Regions from separate parts of the Pelosinus sp. UFO1 genome, predicted to be linked through region 1. Evidence: riboswitches for the same ligand, from Rfam matches in the RefSeq annotation. Region 1 holds a riboswitch; the other holds the start of a gene.
What was found. A riboswitch is a leader RNA that binds a small molecule or an ion and turns the genes downstream of it on or off. The one in region 1 is predicted to bind cyclic di-GMP.
Positions count from the first base shown of each region.

Region 2: it holds a riboswitch for cyclic di-GMP, as region 1 does, so the genes downstream of both, UFO1_RS19730 (methyl-accepting chemotaxis protein) here and UFO1_RS11295 (GspE/PulE family protein) in region 1, are expected to answer to the same signal.

Region 1 is NZ_CP008852.1:2,413,554-2,421,809, reverse strand. It holds gene UFO1_RS11320 (YifB family Mg chelatase-like AAA ATPase) at 316-1,827, shown strand; gene UFO1_RS11315 (YqeG family HAD IIIA-type phosphatase) at 1,881-2,387, shown strand; gene UFO1_RS11310 (shikimate dehydrogenase) at 2,433-3,278, shown strand; gene UFO1_RS11305 (hypothetical protein) at 3,508-4,089, shown strand; gene UFO1_RS11300 (secretin N-terminal domain-containing protein) at 4,086-5,315, shown strand; cyclic di-GMP riboswitch class II at 5,407-5,491, shown strand; gene UFO1_RS11295 (GspE/PulE family protein) at 5,557-7,242, shown strand; gene UFO1_RS11290 (type IV pilus twitching motility protein PilT) at 7,242-8,256, shown strand, end outside.
Region 2 is NZ_CP008852.1:4,180,816-4,189,071, reverse strand. It holds gene UFO1_RS19750 (2-hydroxycarboxylate transporter family protein) at 1-175, shown strand, start outside; gene hpdB (4-hydroxyphenylacetate decarboxylase large subunit) at 450-3,152, shown strand; gene hpdC (4-hydroxyphenylacetate decarboxylase small subunit) at 3,157-3,423, shown strand; gene hpdA (4-hydroxyphenylacetate decarboxylase activase) at 3,427-4,362, shown strand; cyclic di-GMP riboswitch class I at 4,549-4,633, shown strand; gene UFO1_RS19730 (methyl-accepting chemotaxis protein) at 4,842-6,809, shown strand; gene UFO1_RS26080 (hypothetical protein) at 6,883-7,011, shown strand; gene UFO1_RS19725 (sigma 54-interacting transcriptional regulator) at 7,106-8,256, opposite strand, start outside.

The sequences.
Region 1 (8,256 bases):
ATTTATTCCAACACTGAGTATTATTGAAAATGAGAAGTAGCAGGATGTTGTTTTTTAGGGGTATATTGTATCTAGGTGTAATTGTGCATAAGGCTCAGGAGGAGATATTGGGGAACAGGTGGCTGCAGATTATTTACTTCGAGCTGGATATGATATACTAGAACGAAAATGTCGCGTAAAATTGACAAAGTAGATATCCCTAACCCAATACATTAAACGACCTAATTGATATGATGGTTGGTAAAATTTGTGATACAATTGATATTAACGATTTATTTCCAGATGGTAAGATGAATAACTTACGGAGGTAACTTTGTGTTTTCGCAAACATTTGGCTCAACCACTTTAGGTTTGAATGGAGTTCTTATTACAGTAGAAGTAGATATATCCAATGGACTGCCAGCATTAGATATTGTTGGTTTACCCGATACTGCTGTTAAAGAGTCGAAAGAACGTGTACGGGCAGCAATAAAAAATTCAGGTTTTGAATTTCCTTCCCGACGTATTACAATTAATTTAGCACCGGCTGATCTAAAAAAAGATAGCTCGGGACTAGATTTACCTATTGCCATTGGTATCCTAGCGGCCAGCGGACAAATTATTTCAAAACATTATCAGCAATATGTGTTTGTCAGTGAGTTATCCTTAGAAGGTAAGTTACGAGGTATCTCAGGGGTATTACCAATGGCGATTCATTGCTTTGAGCAAGGAGTCAATCAAATAGTTGTTGGCACTGATAATTCTCAAGAGGCCCTGCTGGTAGATAGGTTAATGGTATATTCCCCTACTAACTTAGCTCAATTAGTTAACCATTTAAATGGACAAGAGCTTCTGACACCCGAAAAGCAAAAACCTTTTACCGATTTGGGGAACAATAACTATGAGGATTTTGCTGATGTACAGGGGCAATTCGTTGCCAAAAGGGCCTTAGAAGTTGCAGCAGCGGGTGGACATAATTTATTAATGGTAGGACCACCAGGCTCTGGAAAGACTATGTTAGCTAGGCGCATTACCTCTATTTTACCTACCATGTCGCCCCAGGAAGCATTAGAAGTCACAAAAATATATAGCATTGCAGATTTACTACACAATCATACGGGATTGGTAACGACAAGACCATTTCGCAGTCCCCATCATACTATTTCTGCTGCTAGCATGGTAGGTGGTGGACGTATCCCTCGGCCCGGCGAAGTTACATTGAGCCATCATGGTGTGTTATTTTTAGATGAGTTAGCTGAATTTCCAAGAACCGTTTTAGAAGTATTACGCCAGCCCTTAGAAGATGGACAAGTTACAATTTCGAGAGTTAATGCTTCTTTTTCTTATCCAGCAAAGCTAATGCTTCTTACGGCAATGAATCCTTGTCCGTGTGGATTTTTGGGTGATAGTAGTAAGGGCTGCTCCTGTAGTATTGGTGATATTAATCGTTATCGCAAGAAGATCTCTGGTCCTTTACTTGATCGAATGGATATACATGTACATGTACCACGCTTAGAATACGCAGAAATGACAACGACTGTACCCACAGAATCCTCTGCTATTATCCGCCAACGGGTGATAGAAGCAAGAGCTATTCAGTATGCTCGTTTAAAAAAGTATAATTTATTTTGTAATGCCCAAATGAGTCATAAACATCTTAAGACTGCTTGTCACATGACGCCAGGAGCACAATTAATCCTTAAACAGGCTTTCGAAAAAATGAATTTAAGCGCACGAGGATATGATCGTATACTAAAAGTAGCTCGTACAATTGCAGATTTAGCAAAAACAGACGAAATAACAGATATGCACATTGCAGAAGCCATTCATTTTCGTAATAATATATAGGATTTTTCGTAAGATGAAAGTGAACGATCCTTAATTATGGAGGTACAGATTCTTTGTATAGTCTTTTATGTCCAAACTTAATTTATAATTCCTTACACGACCTTGAATACAATCATTTAAAAAGCCGAGGTATTAAAGGGATCATTTTTGATTTAGATAATACCATCATTCCTTGGGATAGCCAAGAAATGTCACCTGAAATTATCGCATGGTTAAATACCTTGCTGGCTGAAGGTTTTAAAATATGTTTTTTATCAAATAATATGGGGAAAAGGGTGAAAAGTATAGCTACTATTTTTAATGCACCCTTTGTATCTAGAGCTTATAAACCTGCTAAGAAAGGCTTTCGCCAAGCAATCGCAACAATGGAATTATCTCCAAACCAAGTGGCTGTTATCGGTGATCAATTATTCACTGATATACTTGGTGGTAATCGTTTAGGTTTAGTTACCATTTGGGTTAAACCTCTCAGTGCAAAAGAATTCATTGGTACCAAAATTACTCGTCGATTAGAAAAATTGGCTGTAGGATTATTAAAAACTAAGGGGTTATTAAAATAGATTACATATATTTCCAGGAAATATCCAATAAATGGAGGTAAGGTTATGATTACCAGTAAGACAAAAAAAATAGGCATTTTAGGATGGCCTTTGGGACATTCCTTATCCCCCCTCATGCATAATGCAGCTTTTACAGCACTCGATCTTGATTATGTTTATGTACCATTACCTGTTGAACCAGAAAAATTGGCTCAAGCTGTGGCTGGTTTAAAAGCCATGGACTTTACTGGTGCAAACGTCACCATACCACATAAGGTTGCTATTATGTCTTACCTTGATGAAATTGATCCTAGTGCCCAGTTTGTGGGAGCGGTGAATACAATTCTTATAAAAGAAGGAAAATGTATTGGTTACAATACGGATGCTCAAGGATTTATCCAGTCGTTAACAAGAAAGAATGTAACTATAAGGGGTAAGAAAGCTGTTGTTATGGGCGCTGGTGGCGCAGCAAGAGCTGTCGCCTCTGGTCTCATACAAAATGGCATACACCAAATCACCATTGGCACAAGAAACTCTCTAAAGGCACAAGAGTTCACCAATTTTTTCCCAAATTTTAAAAATTTATTAGGCTGTAACTGGCGAGATAGTACTTTTACTAACCAAGTCAAAGAATGCGATATTCTGATTAACTCGACTCCCATTGGTATGTCAACTAGTGAAAAAGAAGAGTTGCCTATTCTATGGGAGAATGTAAATAAGGACGCTACTATCTGTGATTTAATATATAATCCGCCAATTACTGCTTTTTTAAACTCAGCTCAAATTCGTGGCTATAGAATCATTAATGGAGCAGGAATGTTGGTAGAGCAAGGGGCCTTAGCATTTGAACTATGGACAGATAAGCAAGCACCGCGTACTATTATGTCGAATATTTTATCAAAATATATGTAAAAAAATAACAAAACACCTTATTTTAAAGCAGGAATTTACAAAATTGGTTAGAATATACATAATTAGGACATAAAGGCTTGGGTCCCAGGACCCGAGCCTTTATTTTGAAATTTTATTATGATAAATTGCATTATAATATCCTTTTTATTTGTCGCAATTATCAGTAATTTTTTAAGTAAATAAGAGAAAAATTGCTAGGTCTTATTTAGTATAGTAGGGGTGGACAACTTTGGAATTATCAGCTCAAATTGGAAAATTTACAGCCAAACAACGTCTAGGCATAATTCTCGGAGTGGGAAGCATCGTATTTATCATCACAATGTATATAACACCTACCGAAGTAGTGACGGCACCTACTATTCCTAAACAAGCAAATACGGGAGTTGTTAAGAGCTCCACCAATAAGGCTATTATGCTTGTTGGACAACAAGGTAATCAAACAAACCAAGTGTTTCGTGATCCTTTCCTTATACCTTCCGAATTTCAAGAAAAAATACCAATTACTAACAACGTAAGAGATCAAGGATTTTCAAAGGTTCCTAGTTCAAATAGAGAACCTACCGCGAGTGAAAAACTAATTACCCCAATTAAAGCCAAAGAATCTGTTACACTGACTGGTATAGTTAGTACCGATAATCAGCGTTTAGCAGTTATTCAATCAGCGAACAAAAGTAAAGCCTACCAGTTATATGAATTTATAGATACATACCAACTGGTTGCGATTCAGGATGATACTGTTATTCTTAAAGATAATGATAGCCAGCTCGTATTATCCCTAGAAACTCCCGGGAAAAAAGGAGGAAGAAAATGAGATACAAGATATTTATATGCTTGTTAGTACTTTTTCTCTCTATAGGGATTTCTAGTATGGCAATGGCATCTCCTCAAAGTATTAACCTTAATTTCATGGATGAAGATGTGCGTGTAGTCCTACATACTCTTGCCACAATTGGAAATGTTGATATGATTATTGATGATTCGATCAAAGGTAATATTACCATGAAAATTAATAATATAACCTTTGAAAATGCTTTGGCCCTAATCACTTCTGCTAAGGGAATATCGTATCGAAAAATAGGTGATTCCTACATTATCGAACCTGCTGACATGGGTATAACAGAAGTCTATAAACTTCGTTATATTCGTGCTGTTGATATAAAAAAATCTCTAGAACCTATTATGGGAAGTCTCAAACTAAAAGCAGAGATAGATGAAGTATCAAACTCCTTACTTGTTAGTGGTTCACCTACAGGCTGTGCTCGTATTAAAACACTATTAACAGATCTTGATATTCCGCAACAGCAGGTAACCCTGGAAGCGAAAGTAGTAGCCATAAATAAAGCTAAAACAAAAGATCTAGGAATTGATTGGTCATGGGATGTGACGCCCCAGTACCCTGAAGTTGAAACAACAGATGAAGTACGAGATAGTAACGGTAAAGTAACAACACCCGCAAAGACCACAATTACTCGGACAGCACATAAAGGTACTATAAGATTTGGTAGTAGTCCTGCAGGAGTCCCCTATGAGTTTTACTACCAGGCAAAGATCAATGCTCTTATTAGCAATGGTAATGCTAAGATTTTAGCAAGTCCTAAGGTAACTACCATTAATGGCAAGGAAGCACGTATTTTAATTGGAGATCACATCCCTGTGCTCACAGAAAAAACAGAAAACGGTAAAACAACCACTACTGTAGAATATGTTGACGCAGGTATTAAACTTACTTATACCCCCACCATTACCGCTGAAGGTACTGTGACTGCTAAAGTTCGTACGGAAGTGAGTACTCCAACTTTAGTATCTGATATTAAAAATTATCGTATTACTACTCGCGAAGCTGAAACTACGGTCTGCATGAACGATGGTGAGACAATGGTAATTGGCGGTCTTATTGGTAGTGAAGAATCCAAAACAAATAATAATGTACCTTTCTTAAGTGAATTGCCTTTGATCGGAACATTATTTAAAAGTGTACATAATTCGAAATCAGAAACGGAAGTCATTATATTTTTAACAGCACACACTTCTAAGTAATAAGAGTAATCTTTACATAATTATAAATCTATTATTTAGCATTTTTGGTAATAAATTGACATTATTTTAGCGAATGCTGGATATAAAAGTTGATATAGATAGTTGTGATGAAATCCGTGATGTATTTGGGCACTTTATCTAGGATGGAACAAGTAGTGCAACCGACTAACTTTATGCATTTAATTAAAATATGAATGTATTTGCTGTTCGGTTGCTTTTTTTATGAATAGGTAGGTGGAAAATGAAACGAAAAAGACTGGGTGATTTGTTGCTTGAGACAAATCTAATCACACAACAACAATTAGAGGAAGCACTAAAGATTCAAAAAAAGGACAATAAACGGCTAGGTAAAGTATTGAGCGATCTTAATTATGTATCCGAAGATGCCATGATTCAAGTTCTTGAGTTTCAATTAGGCGTACCTCATGTGGATTTATCAAATATTGTTATAAAGCCAGCAACAGCAGCTCTTGTTCCAGTGAATTTAGCAGAACGACACCAAGTGATTCCGATAAAAATAGCTGGTAATAAAATTACCCTAGCTATGGTTGATCCTACTAATTTTTATGCCATTGATGACATTCGTATGGCTTCTGGTTTTGATGTAGAACCAGTTATCGCCACGGAAAAAGATATTTTACGAGCCATAAGAGAATCTTATGGTGTCCAAGATTTAGTGCAAAAGGCTGTCAATAATATGCGACCAGAAGATATGGCATTAACAGCCGAACTCCAAACAGCAGATGATGCGCCTATCATTGGCTTGGTCAATTCTCTTATGAACCAAGCCATTAAGGACATGGCTAGTGACATACATATTGAACCACAAGATAAGACACTCCGAGTTCGCTATCGTGTAGATGGCATGTTAAGAGAAGTTGGCAGCTTTCCGCGAGACATTCATCCTGCAATTGTTGCTAGAATTAAAATTATGAGTGATATGGACATCGCGGAGAAGCGGATACCCCAGGATGGCAGAATCAAAGTGAAAGAAGCAGGCCATAATGTGGACGTGCGAGTATCAACTCTACCTACCATTATGGGAGAAAAAGTCGTCATGCGGCTATTAGATCAGAAAGCAGTTATTTTGGATCTTAATAAACTTGGCTTTTCCCCTGAAAACTTTACTATGTATCACAAATTATGTTCCCATTCCTATGGCATGGTTTTAGTTACAGGTCCCACTGGATCAGGAAAAACGACGACTCTCTATTCTACGTTAACTAAAGTGAATTCACCCAGTAAAAATATTATTACCCTAGAAGATCCTGTAGAATATCGTTTGGCTGGTGTAAATCAGGTACAAGTCAATCCTAAAGCTGGTCTTACCTTTGCTAGCGGACTTCGTTCCGTATTGCGCCAAGATCCTAATATTGTGTTAGTAGGCGAGATACGTGATAGCGAAACTGCGGATATTGCGATTCGAGCGGCCTTGACTGGCCATCTAGTCTTTAGTACCTTACATACAAATAATGCAGCAGGGACTATCACCCGTTTACTAGATATGAATGTTGAGCCTTTTCTTGTAGCTTCGTCTGTTTTAGGTGTTGTAGCACAACGGTTAGTCAGGTTAATATGTCCCGAATGCAAAGAAGGTTATATACCTAATTCTGATTCTTTAGAACGGCTCTTCTTAGGTATCGGACCCGACGCACAAATTACACTACATAGGGGAGTAGGCTGCGCACGTTGTAATCATACGGGCTATCGGGGACGAATGGCCATTCATGAACTAATGCCTATAACCGCTCAAATACGAGAAGCGATTAGCCGTAAAGCTTCTAGTGACGAAATTAGTAACATTGCTGTTAAACAGGGTATGACTACTATGCGCCAGGATGCGATTCAAAAAGCCTTAGCTGGTTTGACAGATGTTCAAGAGGTGATGCGGGTGGCCTATGCTGGAAGTAACGGGGAGGAACTCTAATGGAAAAATTATTACATCAAGCCGTAAAAAGTGGGGCTTCAGATTTACATATTACGGTAGGAGTACCACCTATATTGAGAGTCAATGGTAATTTGGTACGGGCAGAACACAAGGTGCTCACAGTCAAGGATACGGAGGAATTATTTTTCTCCATTACCAAACCAGAACAACAGTTGTATTTTAAAGACCATGGTGAAATTGACTTTTCTTTTGCTATTTTCGGTCTAAGCCGTTTCCGGGTAAATGCCTTCCGGCAACGTGGTTCAACGGCCATTGTCATTCGTGTTGTAAATGAAACTGTGCCTACTTTGGAAGAATTAGGGCATCCGCCTGTGCTTAAAAATCTAGCCTCTCAAGCTAGAGGGCTGGTCCTAGTTACTGGGCCTACTGGTAGTGGTAAATCCACAACGTTAGCAGCGATGATTAATTTGATTAACAAGGAAAGGTCCTGCCATATCCTAACTCTGGAAGACCCGATCGAATACTTACATAAACACAATCAATCTATTGTAAATCAGCGTGAAATGCATTCAGATACAAAATCTTTTACAATTGCTCTAAGGGCTGCACTACGGGAAGATCCTGATGTTATTTTGGTAGGGGAAATGCGTGATCCCGAAACAATAGCTACTGCCATTACAGCAGCAGAGACAGGACATTTGGTATTTGCCACCCTGCATACTGGCAGTGCCGCCCAGACTATTGACCGTATTATCGACGCTTTTCCCGCCCATCAACAGCAGCAAATTCGTATTCAACTTTCCGTCACATTACAAGGAATTGTTGCCCAGCAACTTTTGCCTCGCATTGATCAACTAGGTAGGATTGCTGCTTTAGAAATACTAATCGCCACGCCTGCAGTACGCAACATGATTCGGGAAGGTAAAACCCACCAGTTAACTTCGGTGATTCAAACGGGAGCAAAGTTTGGCATGCAACCAATGGACATGGCCCTAAGAGATCTATATCGACGTGGAATTGTATCTTATGGGGAAGCAGCCATGCGAGCCATTG
Region 2 (8,256 bases), 1.8 Mb from region 1:
AGTGGAATCAGCAATTGTAACTGCCTGTCACAGTGGATTAGGCGGTACTGGTGATGTTGCGATTCTTTCAGCATCGAATCGAATGGAAATGATGCCTTTTGCTCAGGTGGCAACCCGTCTTGGTGGAGCGAGTGTGGTAGTTCTTGCCGCTATATTGTTAAGGATGTGGCAATAGTAAACTTCTTCACTCAGAATTTCCAAGCCTACACATAGAATAGTGTGTAATATAATGAATTGCGTTATAAAATTAGGAAGACTTGACCTTTTGCCGGTTATTGATATCTGGCATGGGACAAGTCTTTCTTTTGTAATTAATGAATTTTAGGTGGGGGTATTTGTTTAAACACAGGAATTTTAGGTGGATTTTTATTATTCGTGCAATTTACACTATCTTGTGATTAAAAATAATACTAAAATGGTGTATAGATGGGAGAAAGGAAGGTAAATACATGGACGAGTTAAAAGAAGCTAAAATTAAAAGTATTCTAGCAGCGAAAGGGATAAACTCTGATAAGCTCTCTAATCAGAGTACACAAGCATTAAAAGAACCAACACCTAGGGCGAATGCTTTAAGGGATATTTTTTATAATACTTTGGGGACAGCAGATATGGAGTTTCCATATTGGTATAATCGGAAATGGAAAGAATTAGATGGCGAGGTTACAGTAGTCAGAAGAGCGAAAGCGTTAAAAGAAGCATTTTCTCGCGCTACACCTAATATTGTGCCAGGTGAAAAACTGGTCATGCAAAAGACCCGCCATTATAGAGGATCATTCCCAATGCCTTGGCTAAGCGAAAGTTTTTTCATCGCTCAAGGAGATGAGATAGAAAAGGAGGCTGCCAGGTCCATCGGAAGTGCTGCAGATGAACTCAGCCATATAGGGCAAGGCGGTGGAAATGTAACGAAAAGTTTTGGGGAAGTAGTTTCCATCGCTGGTAAGTTTGGAATGAGAAAAGAAGAGATACCTGTATTGTTAAAAGTTGCGAAGGAATGGGTTGGAAAATCTGTTGAGGATGTAAGCCTTAGGTATGAAAAAATGGTACCAGAATATGATACCAAAGAAAAGATAATGAGAAGTTTAATCTGTATGTTTGACTCTGGTTATACAATACCACAGGGGCGCGAGGTCATAAATTATTATTATCCTCTACAATATGGTTTTGATAAGCTTAAGGAAATGGCAGAGGAATGTAGAAATCAAGTTGCTGGAAATGCAGATGGTGATGGCTTAATCGGTATGGATCGTCTTTATTTTTATGAAGCTGTTATACATGGAATAGAAGGATTACAACAGTGGATTATTAATTATGCCAAACATGCAAGATTTCTAGAAACAACGGCAGTAGGTAATCAAGAGAAAGAAGAATATAGAGAGATAGCTGAGTGCCTAGAATCCATTGCCCATAATCAACCTCGTAATTTTAGAGAGGCATTACAGCTGTCCTATACCCTGCATATTGCAGTATTAAATGAAGATGTAATATCAGGTCTATCCATCGGGAAACTTGGACAAATATTATATCCATGGTATGAGCAGGATATCGATAGTGGTAAGTTAACCAAAGAAGAAGCCCTTGAGTTAATGGAGCTATATAGAATTAAAATAACTTGTATCGATGTTTTTGCTTCTGCAGGGGTTAATGGTGGGGTATTATCAGGTAATACCTTTAATAATCTATCTCTGGGCGGGTTAACAAGACAGAATCAATCGGCAGCGAATGAATTAGAGGAAATCATATTGGACGCAGGGATCAGTTGTAGGACTCCGCAGCCAACGCTAACAATTATGTATGAAGAAAAACTTCCAGAAACGTTTTTAATAAAAGGTACTGAGTGTTGTAAAACTGGAACGGGATATCCTGCTTGGATTAATAATAGAAATGCTATGGATTTCTTGATAAACCAATATGGCTCTGAAGGAATGACAATTGAAGAGGCGCGATCCGTCGCAATCGGAGGATGTTTAGAAATATCTCCTTGTTGTTGGAAAACATTAACACTCAATGGCAAGGTGTATGAAATTCCAGGTGGCGCTGGCCAACCTACTAGTGTTGGTGTTCACTTTATCGCAAATCCGAAAATTTTGGAACTTGTTTTGACTAACGGAAAAGATCATCGTACTGGAATGCAGGTTTATCCACCGCATAATAAAAAACTTGCCAGCTTTGAAGAATTACTTGCAACATTTAATCAATATTATGAAGATACGATAGGGATTCTTGCTAAAACGAATAATATCGAACATGATATTTGGCGGAAACAAAATATGTCGGTTATCAACTCTTTTCTTAAACCAGACTCTTTAGATAAAGGGCAACATATAGGGAATATGGGTTACCGGTATAATGGAACATTTAATGTGGAAACTTGTGGAACCATCACAATGGTCAACTCTCTAGCGTCCTTAAAAAGTTTAGTATATGACAGCAAGAAATATACTCTTGAAGAAATGACAGATGGTATTTTAAACAACTTTGGCTATAAACAAGCCGCTGAAATTAATAATTATTCATTAGCAGAGCAGGTAAAGATTGCCGAAAATAATCAGTATGACAGAATATATGCTGATTGCTTAACAACTCCTAAATTTGGCAATAACAATGCTTATGTTGATACTATTTTAAAAGAGTATGAGGAATGGTTAGTTATTGCTTGTTCTCGTGCCGAATCTTTATATGGTAAGAAAATGTATCCTTGTCAAATATCAGTATCAACTCATGGTCCACAAGGTGCGGCTACGTTGGCGACTCCAGACGGACGATTAGGTGGAACTACTTACTCTGATGGCTCCGTATCTGCATATCCAGGAACAGATACAAGCGGTTTATATGCTTTATTTGAATCAGCTAACATTTGGGATCACACCACATCCCAAAACTCTCAGATGAATCTTAAAATTCATCCAGGTGCATTACAAGGTATTCAAGGAACAAGAAAATTATTGGATTTGACTAAGGCCTATATGCGCAGAGGCGGCACCCATGTCCAATATAATATAATAGATTCTACTATATTAAAACAAGCACAAAAAGCCCCAGGGGAGCATCGTGATTTACTGGTTCGTGTAGCTGGTTTTACACAATATTGGTGTGAATTAGGCAAACCAATACAGGATGAAGTAATATCTAGAACTGAACATGAAGGAGTATAGGAAGATGGCATTAAAACATATTGATTGTTTACATTTTTGCAGTATTGATGCAAGTAAAGGAATATGCAGATTAACAAAGCAGTTCATCAATATAGATACTGACGTATGTGACAGACTAGCAGTAGCACCAAAATGTAACAATTGTAAACAGTTTCATGATGAGGATGAACAAGGTATCGGAATATGCAAAGGGTTATCTAAGGAAGATTGGGTATATGGCAGCCTTAATGCAGGAACTTGTGCTGCCCATGAATTTAAAGATAAGAGGTAAAGAGTGGATACAACAGGAGTAATATTTGATATACAGAGTTTTTCAGTTCATGATGGACCAGGTTGTAGAACGACTGTATTTATGAGTGGATGTCCTCTAAGTTGTCGATGGTGTGCGAACCCTGAAAGTTGGAGCAGAACACCTCATATCATGTTTAGCGAAAGAAGTTGCAGGTATAATAAAGGCTGTTCATTGTGTAAGGATACCTGTAATAGAGGCGGGCTAAGCTTTGCTAATGGAAAACCAGTGTTGAATTGGGAAACATGTGATGCTTGTACAACCTTTGAATGTGCTGAGGCTTGTTGTTATAGTGGCTTAAAGCAATGTGCAAAAGAGTATACTGTTGATCAGTTAATGAAAATATTAAAAAGGGATTCTAATAATTGGGGCGGAAAAGGTGGTGTAACCTTTAGTGGTGGCGAACCTTTGATGCAGAATAAGTTTCTAGTTGAAATCCTAAAAGAGTGTGTAAAAAATGGTTTCCATACAGCAATCGAAACAACAGCATATACTGATGAAGAAGTATATTTGAATGTAATGAAATATGTAGATTTTGTATTCGTTGACATAAAACACATGGACAGACAAAAGCATAAAGAAAAAACTGGGGTATATAACGATATTATTCTTTCCAATATATCTTCTGTTGCGAATTCACAGTGGCAGGGAAGGATTATCATCAGAGTGCCAGTTATCGGTGGCTTTAATGATGATGTTGAGAATATGTCAAAGTTGATATACTTTATGCAGGAAAATAATCTATTTGAAATAAACATTCTACCTTTTCATACACTAGGCGAATCGAAATGGCGCCAACTAGGGAAAAATTATGATTATGCGACTAGTGGTAGTGTAAGCGATGCCCAGATGGAAGAAATACAGGATCTATTTCTTCACAATAATATAGCCTGCTATATCGGTCATGATACAGCGTTTTAAATTTATAATGTAATTTAAACCCACGATGGTTTAGCAATGTAATATAAAGCGTAAGTTTTGCCGTAATGGCAAAGTTATGCTTTATTTTTTTATAGCAAAAACATAATAATCTGAAGCCACTATATTTTTGAAAAAAATGGCATATTTTAGAGGAGTTTATATTTTTGTGTCGAAAATGACAATTTATAACTATATAGGCAAACCTATCGAAAGGTAGGGACGCAAAGCCATGGGTCTAACAATATTAATTCATGACTGCCAGGTTGCATTTTGTAAATTTACATTATGTTACCTGGCAGTTTTTGTTATTAAAAGAGGAGGTATCGCTTGTCCCAAAAGTTAACAAAAGAGTGAATGGAATTGTTGATGTGCTAATATGCACGAAACTAAAAAAATGCAAAACACTAGCTGAATAAATGGTTCAAGATTTAAGATAATGTTTCAATATGGTTGGAAATTAAATAGAAAGTGGTGTACATATGAAATTGAAAATGAAGTTTTTAGCATTGGTGTTTATTACGAGTTCTGTTTTATTGGCAGTTACAATCATGGGATATCTTGATGCTAAAAAGCAAGTAACAGAAAATATCAAAAATGAAATGTTTTCTATTGTTAACAGTCACTCAAAACAACTAGATGGTTGGTTATTAACAAAGGCTCAAACGGCAGTAGTGACTAGTCAAAACATTCAGGTAGTATTAGGTGATAATGATATACCAGTTTCTTTTGTGCAAAATTATAAGTCTGATCCTGGCGTACTTGATTTGTATGTAGGGTTAGAAGATGGCAGGATGATTGATGGCTCAGGATCAGCCCTTCCAGAGGGGTATGACCCTCGTAAACGTGGGTGGTACAAGCAAGGAAAAGAAACAAATAAATTAACATTTACTGATGCCTATGTTGATGCATTAACTAAAAAGTATATTGTATCAGCAGTTGTTCCATTGAAAAATACAGCAGGAAATACAAAAGGTATTGTTGGGATTGATATTACACTAGATATCTTAAGTGAGAGAATTAAAGAGATTAATTTACATGGGAAAGGAAACGGTTTTATTGTAGATCAACAAGGAATTACGTTGGCCCATCCAGATTCAACGAAAATTTCGACCAATATTAATGAAAATCCACAATTAAAACAGATGGCAAAAGAAATGTTATCTCAAGATAACGGTGTTCAAAGTTATGAAGAGAATAACGTATCAAAATTAATGATTTATACCAAAATACCATCTACGGGATGGATATTGGGTATTACAGTTGACAAAGAAGATGTTTATAGCCAAGTCAAACAGTTAGGTTATGAGTTTGGACTGATTGCTTTAATCGGCATTATAATTTCAATTGCTGCAAGCTGGGTATTGGCTAGTAAAATAACAGGAAACGTTACAAAATTAACTGAGCAGGCTGAGCGACTAGCTAGCGGAGATCTAACAGAGCAGAATCTGATAATTAAGTCTAATGATGAAATAGGACAGCTAGCATTAGCCTTTTCAAAAATGGCAGAAAACTTACGAAATCTAATGAAAAATGTGGCGCAAACAGCAGAACAATTGGCGGCATCTTCGGAAGAATTGACCGCTAGTGCCGAGCAGTCAGCTCATGCATCAGTCCAAGTAGCTACATCGATAACTGAGGTAGCACAAGGAACAGAAAAACAATCGAATGCAGTGGAAGAAGCTTCTCTTGTAGTTGAGGAAATGTCAGCAAGTATTCAGCGTGTTGTAGGAAATGCAAGGACAGTAGCGGCAACATCGGAACAGGCGGCTAGTGCTGCGAGTGATGGTAATGTGGCGATTGGTAGTGCTGTGAGTCAAATGAATATCATCGAAAAGACTGTTTCGGGATCGGCGGAAGTAGTAGCTAAGTTAGGGAATCGATCGAAAGAGATTGGACAAATTGTAGATACTATTTCTGGAATTGCTGGACAAACAAACTTATTGGCATTAAATGCAGCGATTGAAGCAGCTCGTGCTGGTGAGCAAGGGCGTGGATTTGCCGTTGTAGCAGAGGAAGTACGTAAATTAGCGGAACAATCTCAGCATGCAGCAAAGCAAATTGCCGAAATGATTAACGAAATTCAAGTAGATACAGATACGGCTGTAGTAGCTATGAATAATGGTACAAGGGAAGTACACATTGGAAGCGAAGTGGTTAATAAGGCTGGAGAATCCTTTAAGCAGATAGAAATATTGGTTGAGACAGTTCTAAGTCAGGTTCGTGAGATTACTAGTTCTATTCAAAAAGTAGACGTTGGCAGTAATAAAATTGTTACCGCGATACAGGATATTAATGCAATAACAAAAAACAATTCTGGAGAAACCCAAAGTATCTCTGCAGCCACAGAGGAACAATCAGCTTCGATGCAAGAAATTGCTTCTTCAAGCCATGCGTTAGCGAATCTGGCAGAGGAAATGCAGAAAGCCGTTAGAAAGTTTACAATTTAATGCAATAATTTACTTTTAGTTGATCATACTTATACAGGTAAAAAAATCTGAAATTACTATAGGAGTGTGTTTAATGAAAGAAGAAATGGTGGTAGGATTGGAGATGGGAAAAGAAGAACTAGAGGAGTTACTTAAGAATCTTCCCCAAATTTTAAAGGAACTCGAGCAATATATAACTGACAATAATAGTTATAGTTTATAAAATAATCCCGATGATAGACTCCTTTTTGGGGGAGCATTCATCGGGACTTTTTTTGTTATTCAATTGACCATCATAGGAGAAAATAAGTATGTAGCTAGACCTTTTTTTCTGAAAGATCATATTTTCGCATTCGATTTAATACACCTGTATGGGATAAACCAAGGACATTACCAACCTGACGTGATGTCCCATGAGTCTTAATCGCTTCGCGAAGAATATGGCACTCCATTTCTGCTAGAACTTCCTTCAATTTTCGATTTGTAATGGGTAACACACTAGAAGCTGTTTGTAAGTTCATTTGATCCAACATAATATGTTCTGGGGTAATTTCCCCTTGGGAAACCAGACTAACTGCTCGTTCAATAACATTTCTTAATTCGCGAACATTTCCCAGCCAATCGTGTTGCATCAGTTTACTCATTGCAGGCTGTGAGAGATGGGTTACTTGCTTTTTTAAGCGATGGTTTATTTTTAATAATAAACTTTCAATTAATAGAGGCAAATCTTCTTTGCGATCACGCAGTGGGGGGATGTAGATAGGAATGACATTAAGGCGATAGTATAAGTCATCGCGAAACTCTTTTTTTCGAATCATTTCTTCTAGATTCCGGTGAGTGGCAGCAATAATTCGAACATCAACAGAAATTTCTTGATTGCTGCCAATGCGCCGGATCTTGCCGTCTTGCAGTACCCGTAATAGTTTAGCCTGAAGACTAGCGGAGAGTTCACCAATCTCATCCAAAAAGATCGTCCCAGCGTTAGCATATTCAAAAAGGCCACTTTTACCACCTTTTTTTGCCCCTGAAAAAGATCCGTCTTCATAACCAAATAATTCACTTTCGAGCAAAGCATCTGGCAGAGCTGCACAATTAATGGGAGCAAATATTTTTTCTCGACGAAGGCTTTCCATATGGATAGAGCGGGCAAAAAGTTCCTTACCAGTACCACTTTCTCCACGAATCAGTACTGTAGAGTCATTTTTTGCAACAAGCTTCGCCAGATTAATGACATGTTTCATCTTTTCGCTCACATGCAAGATGTCAGCAAATCGATTAATGTGAGGTTTTGTTACGGAATATACCAGCTCTTTAACATCATGCATGGCTTTTAATACTGCTACTGCACCAATAGTAATACCGTTGGCGTCCCTTATTGGACACCCACTAGTAATATAATGACTCTTACCTCTCGTCGTTGAGACTACGAATTCGCAATTGCTATAAGGCGTCCCCTCATGTAGTGCTT